Regions from separate parts of the Paenibacillus puldeungensis genome, predicted to be linked through region 3. Evidence: predicted binding sites of a transcription regulator. Region 3 holds the regulator's gene; each other region holds the start of a gene.
What was found. The regulator Rex, encoded in region 3, represses fermentation and respiration genes when NADH is low (regulators of the CRP and FNR family bind a similar motif). The targets are predictions, from matches to a motif close to TTGTGAAATATTTCACAA.

Region 1 (3,269 bases), on a different contig from region 3:
ACTCGGGCTTTTTCGGTTCTGCCCATCGCGTTGATTATGGAACGCCACCGAAAGCAGCCTTTCCTGGAGCCGGCGGAGTTCCTGCATCTTAAGCAGTCGTTGCTCCGTTATTACCGGGAGGAAAATGACCTGCGCGGTTATTTGTCCGAGGGAGGATGGGCGCACAGCGCCGCTCATGGAGCGGATGCGCTCGATGAACTGGCACAGTGCCCGGAGAGCGATGCCGCAGTGCAGCGGGAGATCCTTGTCGTGATCCAAGGGAAGCTGCAGAACGGGAAGCATGTTTTTAACAATGAGGAAGATGAGCGGATCGCCAATATCGTGGATACAATGAGCCGCAAGACTTTGCTTCCTGCTGCAGAGCTTGCCAGCTGGCTCGCTGGTTTGGCGGTGTGCGACGGTGGGCCGGGAAACCGCAGTCAGTACATTTCACGAATCAACTGTAAAAATTTTATCCGCTGCCTTTATTTCCGAGGAGGACATGATCAGCAGGAGGAGTCGATTCAAGCTGCCCTATTCACCGCCGAAGCTGCACTCAATAGGTTCCGATAAGGCGAAAAATGCCCTCTAATCCTCAAAATTGACGCAAAGGTATCACTACTCGCTAACTTCAAAAAGGGGTAGAATGATATTGATCGCGAAGAATGTCAAAAGCGCTCCCGACTTATGTTAATATAGATGAAGCGATTGACTAGAATGAGGCTGTAAAGGAGCAAAACATGGCGCAGTTATTATATAAACAAATTATCGATGACCTGAAAGAGAAAATATTCGCCGGTCGCTTCGACAATATGAGATTACCCGATGAGCGCAGTCTGAGCGAAACCTACCAGGTGAGCCGCAGTTCGATCAAACGCGCACTGACGAAAATGGAGAACGACGGCATTATTTTCAAAAAGCGCGGGTCCGGTACCTTCATCAACCCTTTATATATAAAAAACGAATCCGTTTTTAATTACGAAGGCTCCAACCTGGGCGTCACCGACAACTTCCACATGGATGGCAAAAAGCCCAAGATCAAGGTGCTGAGCTTCGAGGTCATTCCGCCAACGGAGGAGTTGCAGCGGGACCTGTTCCTGGAGCCCCATGATTTTGTGTATAAAATCATCCGCCTGCGCCTGTTTGACGATGAGCCGTTTATGATTGAGACGGGCTACATTCCGATCAAGATCGTCCAGAATCTGAACCAAACGATTATCGAGGGTTCGATTTTCAATTATTTGCAAGATGCGCACAACCTGGCCGTAACCAAGTCGTTCTTGTCCATTTTTGCGGAACCGTCCAACGGTGAGGATCGAGAGCTGCTGCACCTGAAAGAAAACGAGCCGGTGGGAATAATGGAAGGTATTTTCTTTTTGGATAACGGAACGCCGTTCGAATTCTCACATATGCGGCTCCACTACAAATATTTGAAATTCAATACGTTCGTCTCGGTGCAATCCTGATAAGACTGAAAAGAAATTTTCGGTCTTATTTTTTTTGCCCATATTCTAAGTATGTCGGAGATTCTAACGAATCTAATAAGCGCTATTGCATTAAAAACAGCAGATTTGGTTGGCTAACGAACTCCAGCGTTCCTATTTGCCAATAAAGGTGGCTCAAAACGCCAATTTGACTGCAATAAACGCTACTGAGTTCGTTAGATTAGCAAAATGAGTGAAATCAGGGAATTAGCGCTTATTGAGTTCGTTAGACGGAATCGCGTACATCCGCATAACCGGTGCATACATCCGCATTCATGGGAGCATACATAATGCTGACCATAAAATGTGTGACAAGGGCAAACTTGCAGTGTGAAATGCTGCCATATGTTTATCTAATTACAAAATAATGGATTAAATTCAGACTAGACCTGACCAATTTTCATATTATGTTCACTATTTAACAAAATTGGACCGTATCAATTTGGTGAAAAAGTCGTTATGATATATACATAGGTGAAAATATTCACAAACGATAAAGAGACAAAATTAAGGAGTGGATGAGAAATGGTATTTCCGGCTACGCAAGTTGACTATTCCTCGAAAACATATTTGGCTAAGCTTGACGCTTACTGGCGGGCAACGAACTACATCTCGGTAGGACAGCTTTATTTGAAGGATAACCCTTTGCTTCGCGAACCGCTTAAGGATTCTGATATCAAAGTAAAACCGATCGGTCACTGGGGCACCATTCCAGGCCAAAACTTCATTTATGCACACTTGAATCGCGTTATCACGAAATATGATTTGGATATGTTCTATATTGAAGGCCCTGGTCACGGCGGCCAAGTTATGGTTTCGAACTCCTATCTGGACGGAACCTACACAGAAATCTATCCGCAAATTACGCAAGACCTGCAAGGGATGAAGAAATTGTTCAAGCAATTCTCCTTCCCGGGCGGAGTCGCTTCTCATGCTGCTCCTGAAACTCCAGGATCGATCCATGAAGGCGGCGAGCTGGGTTACTCCCTGTCTCACGGCGTAGGCGCTATTTTGGATAAACCGAATTTGATCTCCGCTGTTGTTGTAGGGGATGGCGAGGCAGAAACCGGTCCTTTAGCAGCTTCTTGGTTCTCCAACCGCTTCATTAACCCGATCACAGACGGCGCCGTATTGCCGATTCTGCACTTGAACGGATTTAAAATCAGCAACCCAACGATTTTGTCCCGTCAAACTCACGAAGAAATGACGGAGTACTTTAGAGGCTTGGGCTGGGAGCCATTCTTTGTCGAAGGCGAAGAAGCTGAACTGATGCACCCAGAGATGGCAAAAACGCTCGATACGATCATCGAGAAAATTGCTGCGATCCAAAAGAATGCACGCGAAAACAACGATGCTACTCGCCCAGTATGGCCGATGCTCGTATTCCGTTCTCCAAAAGGCTGGACGGGTCCAAAGGAATGGGACGGCGTACCAAACGAAGGCTCTTTCCGTGCCCATCAGGTGCCGATTCCAGTGGACCAAAAACATATGGAGCACGCACCTGCTCTGCTCGAATGGCTGAACAGTTACAGACCGGAGGAATTGTTCGACGAGAACGGCCGTCTGCTGCCGGAAATCGCTGAAATTCTGCCTACAGGCAACAGAAGAATGGGTATGAACCCGGTTACTAACGCAGGAAGCCTGATCAAAGACCTGAAACTGCCGGACTTCCGCAAATATGCGCTGGATAACTCCGAGCAAGGTAAAGTAGTTGCACAAGACATGGCTGTTTTGGGCAAATACGTTAGAGACGTCATCGAAATGAACGAAGACAACCGTAACTTCCGCGTATTCGGACCGGACGAA
Region 2 (3,269 bases), on a different contig from region 3:
TTCGAGATTTCGCATGCTGCATCAGACCGATGCGGATAAATCAGCTAAATGATAAAGGGAAAAACACTATGCGATCGTCTGGCAAGCCCATCTGTATTGCTCACAAGGGTCCTCCATTTTAATAGGAATAGTAACTGCAACCTGCAACAAATAATAAGGCCCATCTATTTTAAAAATGGGGGGCGTATGCTTTGCAACGATTTGATCCTGACCTGGTATTCTTTGAGCCGGACGCTTTAAATTATCCGCTGGGAGCGAACCTTTATACCCATTTTGAAAGCGTGGGGACCCCAATCAAAATGACAACTTCGCACAACCGGGTCACCAGCATCCCAGGGGAAACCGAAACGGAAAAATATCGCAACGCCAAACGGACGCTGGTCGTCGGGGTACGGAAAACGCTTGACTTCGACACGTCCAAGCCATCAGCTGAGTTTGCTATTCCCCTGGCAACAGGCTGCGCGGGACATTGCCATTATTGCTACCTGCAAACTACGATGAGCTCCAAGCCGTATATCCGAATTTACGTAAATCTGGACGAGATTTTAGACAGAGCTGCACAGTACATTGAGGAGCGAAAACCGGACATCACCCATTTCGAGGCGGCGTGTACAGGAGACCCGGTATCGCTGGAGCATTTGACCGGAGCTTTACGGAAATATATCGAGTTTATGGCCGAGCAGGATTTTGGACATCTGCGGTTTGTGACCAAATTTGCGAATATCGACTCCTTGTTGGATGTTCACCACGGAGGGAATACGCGAATTCGTTTTTCGATTAATTCCGACTATGTCATTCGAAACTTTGAACCGGCTACCTCTAGCTTCGAGGAGCGGATCGAGGCAGCAGGGCGGGTAGCAGAAGCGGGATATCCGTTAGGTTTCATTATTGCTCCTATCATGAAATATGAAGGATGGCAGGACGGATATATGGAGCTTATTACGAAGTTGCATGACCGATTGAAGGATATCGATATCGTGGATTTGACTTTCGAACTGATTCAGCACCGTTTCACCAAAGTCGCCAAAAGTACAATTCTAAAACGCTATCCTAAAACGAAGCTGGATATGGAAGAGGAGGACCGGCAGCTGAAGTGGGGAAGGTACGGCAGGTTTAAATACGTATACAAAGCGGAAACGGTCGAGGAGTTTCAGAAGCTTTTTCAGCAGGTGATTCAAGAGCATTTTCCCAAGGCCCGGATTGAGTATTTTGTTTAAGTGACAGGCCTCCTCACAATTTACCCCGAGCGATCTCCCTCTGGCAGACGGAATAAACCGTAGGTTATGATCTGCCAGGGGAAATTGTAGTTATTGATGTGAAAAACTTCACAATAAATAAAAGAGGCACTATATATAATAGTATGCGAGAACTAAAGAGAAAAACATTACAAGTCGGGGGTATCCTGAATTACGCCCTGCTTTTTTGTCGGTTTTTTTAGTTCAGAAGAAGGGGAATCAATTAATTAGTGGGGGGTAAACCATGAAAAAGAACGTAGCAACAGCACTAATTCTCATCATGTCCTTTGCGCTTGTGATCTCGGGCTGCGGCAACGGGAAATATTTGAGCGAGGGCAGTACGACGAAAGAACAACCGAAAACGGAAGCCGTTTCCGGGGCATCGAAATCTGAGTACACACCACTTGATCAACTCAAGGACAAATATGACGTCATCATCGTTGGTGCAGGCGGCGCAGGGATGACTGCGGCGATCGAAGCCAAAGCAAAAGGCATGAACCCAGTTATTTTTGAAAAAATGGAAACGGCCGGCGGGAATACCAACAAGTCTTCTTCCGGTATGAATGCTTCTGAATCGAAATTCCAAAAAGAGCAAGGCATTAAAGACAGCAATGATCTTTTCTATGATGAAACACTTAAAGGCGGTAAAGGCACGAACGACAAAGATCTTCTTCGTTATTTCGTTGACCATTCCGCAGCAGCCATCGACTGGCTCGATTCCATCGGCATTCGTTTGGACAACCTGACGATTACCGGCGGTATGAGTGTGAAACGTACGCACCGTCCTACAGATGGTTCCGCAGTAGGTGGATACCTTGTTAAAGGTTTGGTTGAAAATGTGCACAAAAATAACATTCCGCTGTTCGTAAATGCGGATGTTAAAGAAATTGCGCAAAAAGACGGTAAAGTAACCGGCGTTAAAGTCGTTTTCGACAAAAAAGATGAAAAAGTAATCTCTGCAAATGCTGTCATCGTAGCAACTGGCGGTTTCGGCGCTAACTTTGATATGATGACCAAATATAGACCAGACCTGAAAGGTTATGTTACTACTAACCAACCAGGCAGCACTGGCGACGGCATCACAATGATCGAAAAAGCTGGCGGTTACACGGTTGATATGGATCAAATCCAAGTTCACCCGACAGTCAACCAAGCTAAATCGTACCTGATCGGCGAAGCTGTTCGCGGTGAGGGTGGAATTCTTGTATACGGCGATGCTAAACGTTTCCACAATGAAATGGATACTCGAGACAATGTTACTGCAGCCATCAATGCACTTCCTAAGAAATATGCTTGGATTGTATTTGATTCCGGCGTGAAAGACCGCGTAAAAGCGATCGCCCAATATCAAAAAATGGGCTTGATTGTAGAAGGCAAAACGATTGAAGAATTGGCTAAGAAAATGGGTGTTCCTGCTAAGCAGCTTAACTACACCATGAAAGCATGGAATATCGCTGTTAAACAAAAAAATGACTGGAAATTTGGCAGATCAACCGGTATGGACCACGATTTGTCCCAAGGCCCATTCTATGCTACCAAGATCGCTCCAGGGATCCACTACACCATGGGCGGCGTGAAAATCAACACGAACACGGAAGTTCTGACTAAAGAAGGAAAAGCAATCCCAGGCTTGTATGCAGCTGGTGAAGTAACTGGCGGATTGCACGGCCAAAACCGGATCGGCGGTAACTCGGTTGCTGATATCGTAATCTTCGGATATCAAGCAGGCGACAAAGCAGCTGAATTCGTTAAAGCAGCAAAATAAGATATGCGTTAGTGCATAACGCTAATTTAATATCGTTTGAAATGAACTGCACCTCTATTGTTAGATGTTGTCTAGCATTGGAGGTGCAGTTTTTTTCATACCTAGCCAAAGGCGGCTTCGGTCGAACTTAGGCAAACAGAAAAATAGGGGGAATTTATGGCCTTATTTTTACCAAATGGCCTCTTTTCAATAATATTAGGGGTAAAAAATGGCCCTATTCCACCGCGGCTTCCACGAAAACAGCCTTTTTGACGCTTACGGCAAATAAT
Region 3 (3,269 bases):
CCAGTTGCAAAGCTCGGTAAACGAAAAGTCGGCTGAGTGGTGCTCCGTTATTGACAGCTTTTATCCTACGCTTGTAGATGTGAAAGAGACCTGGGACAAGCTAAACGAGTTGCTGTTCACGCTTATGCCGGAACGCAGTGATGCTGCGCCTGGAGATCCTGGTCAATTCGTTTTTCGGCTGCTGCCGCATAAGAAGCCGAAGGATTGGGACACGCTGGCTGCGCTGGAGAACCAAATTTATGTCTCGCTTGGGGACGTGCTGCGCAAAGGAGAACGCCTGCTCAGTCAAATCAGGGAAGAGCAGGACGATATCGGATCGGAAAGCTTGCTGACCGACATCAGCGGTTTGCTTAAGGACTTGGGAACCGAACGCGAGGCGTTGCGCTTCTTCATGAAATTAGATGGCGAAGATACCGTCTATTGGATGGAGGGTAACGGAAACTATCGCAGCCGGTCTTTGCAAATGTATGCTGTTCCCATTGATGTGAGCGCCCAACTGAAGGAGTATTTTTTCGACAGTAAGAAAAGCGTGGTCATGACCTCGGCAACTTTATCGGTTGACAAATCGTTTCAGTACATGATCGAGCAATTGGGGCTGCAGGAAGCGGCCTCCGAGGATCGGTTGATCACCTCGATGCTGCCGTCACCGTTTAACTACCGGGATCAGGCATTGCTGGTCATTCCGAGGGATTTTCCTAGCGTCAAAGGAAGCGTTGGTGATGATCACTTCGTCACCACGCTGGTTCGGTCGTTGGCGGATACAGCCATCGCCACGAAGGGACGCATGCTCGTACTGTTTACGTCTTACCGCATGCTCCGCCAGGTTTACGACCCACTAAAGGAGCTGCTGTCCGCGGAAGGGATCACCGTCATAGGACAAGGCATGGACAGCGGCAGCCGTACGAAGCTGACCCGTCGGTTTCAGGGACAGGATGCTTCGGTATTGCTCGGAACGAGCAGCTTCTGGGAAGGAGTAGATATTCCCGGTGAGGCTTTAACGAGCTTAGCGATTGTACGTCTACCTTTTCAGCCGCCGAATCATCCACTTGTGGAGGCAAAGAGCGAACGGCTGCAGAAGGAGAAGAAAAATCCTTTTATGAAGCTGTCAGTGCCTCAGGCTGTCATTCGTTTTAAGCAAGGATTTGGACGACTCGTCCGTACCTCACAGGATCGGGGAATCGTGATCGTGTATGATACGCGCATCTTGGAATCATATTACGGAAAATATTTTCTATACTCTTTGCCAGGTCCGAAGATGGAGCATATGCCGCTTGGTCAAATGGTTCCACGCATATCGGAATGGTTGAATCCTGAGGAACAATCATAGTCCTCAATCTTGCGCCAGAATAGGGGGAAACAAAGTATGAAATCAGAAAAAATTTCGGATGCTGTCGTTCGCAGATTGCCGGTATACCTGCGTTTTCTGAATGAACTGAGCCGCCGCGAGGTACCTACGGTTTCTTCGCAAGAACTTGGCCAGAAGCTGGACCTCAATCCGGCGCAAATTCGTAAGGATCTCGCTTATTTCGGCGATTTCGGGCGAAAAGGCATTGGATACGATGTCGCTTATCTGATCGAGAAAATTCAAGAAATTTTGAATTTAGACCAGCAAATCAATGTTGCTTTGGTGGGTGCTGGTAATCTTGGTCAAGCACTATCTAACTATAATGCATACTTAAAAGATAACATGAAGATCGTGGCCGTTTTTGACGCTTCGCCTGAGAAGATCGGCAAGCAAATTAACAATATTACGATTCAGCCCATCGATGATCTAGGCGACATGGTCAAGGCTAATAACATCCGCATCGGAATTATTACAGTCCCGGATTTTGAGGCTCAACGCGTTGCTGATCAATTGGTTGAGGCTGGAATTAGAGCTATCTTGAATTTTGCACCGACGGTATTAAAGGTTCCGCCGGAAGTTCGAATCCATGCGGCTGACTTTACAACGGATTTGTTAAGCTTGGCTTATTATTTGGAGGATGGAAAGGAACCGGTAAGTTATGAGTCGTAAGTGGTTGATTAAGAATGGTACGTTTGCCGTGTTAAAGGAAGATTGTACCATCGTTCGCGGATATATGCTTGTGGAAGGGGATACGATCACTTACATTGGTGAACAGCGCCCGGAAGGCGTAGAAGGGGCCGAAACATTTGATGGCAAAGGATTGCTGTTCCTGCCTGGGCTCGTAAATACGCATGGCCATGCGGCGATGTCTCTTCTTCGTGGATACGGAGATGATATGGTGCTTCAAAATTGGCTGCAGGAAAAGATGTGGCCGATGGAAGCCAAGTTTACGGGGGCAGATGTTTATGCCGGAACAGCATTGTCCGTACTGGAAATGCTCAAAGGCGGAACAACGACGTTCCTCGACATGTATGACCATATGGACCAAGTGGCTAAGGTCGTTGAAGAATCGGGGATTCGCGCCGTATTGACGCGAGGGGTGATCGGCCTTTGTCCTCCTGAAGTTCAGGATCAGAAGCTGCAGGAGGCTATCCGTTTCGCCCGCGATTGGCACGGTAAAGCGGATGGACGGATCACGACTATGATCTCGCCGCACGCTCCTTACACCTGCCCGCCTGACTACATCGAGAAATTTGTTCAGGTGGCACATGATCTGGATCTTCCAATGCATACGCATATGTCGGAGACGCTTGCGGAAGTAGAGCAGAATGTCAAGGACTATGGGGCTCGGCCTGTAGAGCATCTGCGCAAACTTGGGATGTTCTCGCGTCCAACTTTGCTGGCGCACGCCGTGCATTTGACGGACGAGGAAATTTACGTGTTAGCTGCACATCATGTTGCCGTCTCGCATAATCCGGGTAGCAACCTGAAACTGGCCAGCGGTGTGGCTCGTGTTCCGGAGCTATTAAGCAAAGGGGTCGTTGTTTCACTGGGCACGGATGGCGCTGCGAGCAACAACAATCTCGACATGTTTGAGGAGATCAGGTTGGCTGCTCTGATTCATAAGGGTGTTTCCGGCGATCCTACCGCAGTTCCAGCATTAGAAGCTCTCAAAATGGGAACGGAGTATGGAGCGAAATCGCTCTTCATGCAAAACACAGGCAGGCTGGCTGCTGGGATGAAGGCGGATTTCATCGCGCTGAATACGGAGCAAGCTCATTTTCTGCCGAAAACGGACTACATTTCCCATGTCGTTTATTCCGCTGGTCCGAAGGATGTCGAGCATGTATGGATTAACGGCAAGCAGGTGGTTAAACACGGGGCCTGCCTCACGCTGGATGAAGAGAAGGTTCGCTTCGAGGCT

Region 1: ACFQ3W_RS08600 (phosphoketolase family protein) is a predicted target of Rex. The motif match lies at 1,936-1,953, and genes of this name have one in related genera.
Region 2: ACFQ3W_RS03815 (flavocytochrome c) is a predicted target of Rex. The motif match lies at 1,314-1,331, and genes of this name have one in related genera.

What each region holds. Positions count from the first base shown of each region.
Region 1 covers NZ_JBHTLM010000005.1:9,540-12,808, reverse strand. The annotation lists gene ACFQ3W_RS08610 (DUF2785 domain-containing protein) at 1-552, shown strand, start outside; gene ACFQ3W_RS08605 (GntR family transcriptional regulator) at 720-1,445, shown strand; gene ACFQ3W_RS08600 (phosphoketolase family protein) at 1,989-3,269, shown strand, end outside.
Region 2 covers NZ_JBHTLM010000002.1:240,370-243,638, forward strand. The annotation lists gene ACFQ3W_RS03805 (helix-turn-helix transcriptional regulator) at 1-52, shown strand, start outside; gene splB (spore photoproduct lyase) at 192-1,217, shown strand; gene ACFQ3W_RS03815 (flavocytochrome c) at 1,480-3,000, shown strand.
Region 3 covers NZ_JBHTLM010000020.1:30,565-33,833, forward strand. The annotation lists gene dinG (ATP-dependent DNA helicase DinG) at 1-1,327, shown strand, start outside; gene ACFQ3W_RS21040 (redox-sensing transcriptional repressor Rex) at 1,337-2,014, shown strand; gene ACFQ3W_RS21045 (amidohydrolase) at 2,004-3,269, shown strand, end outside.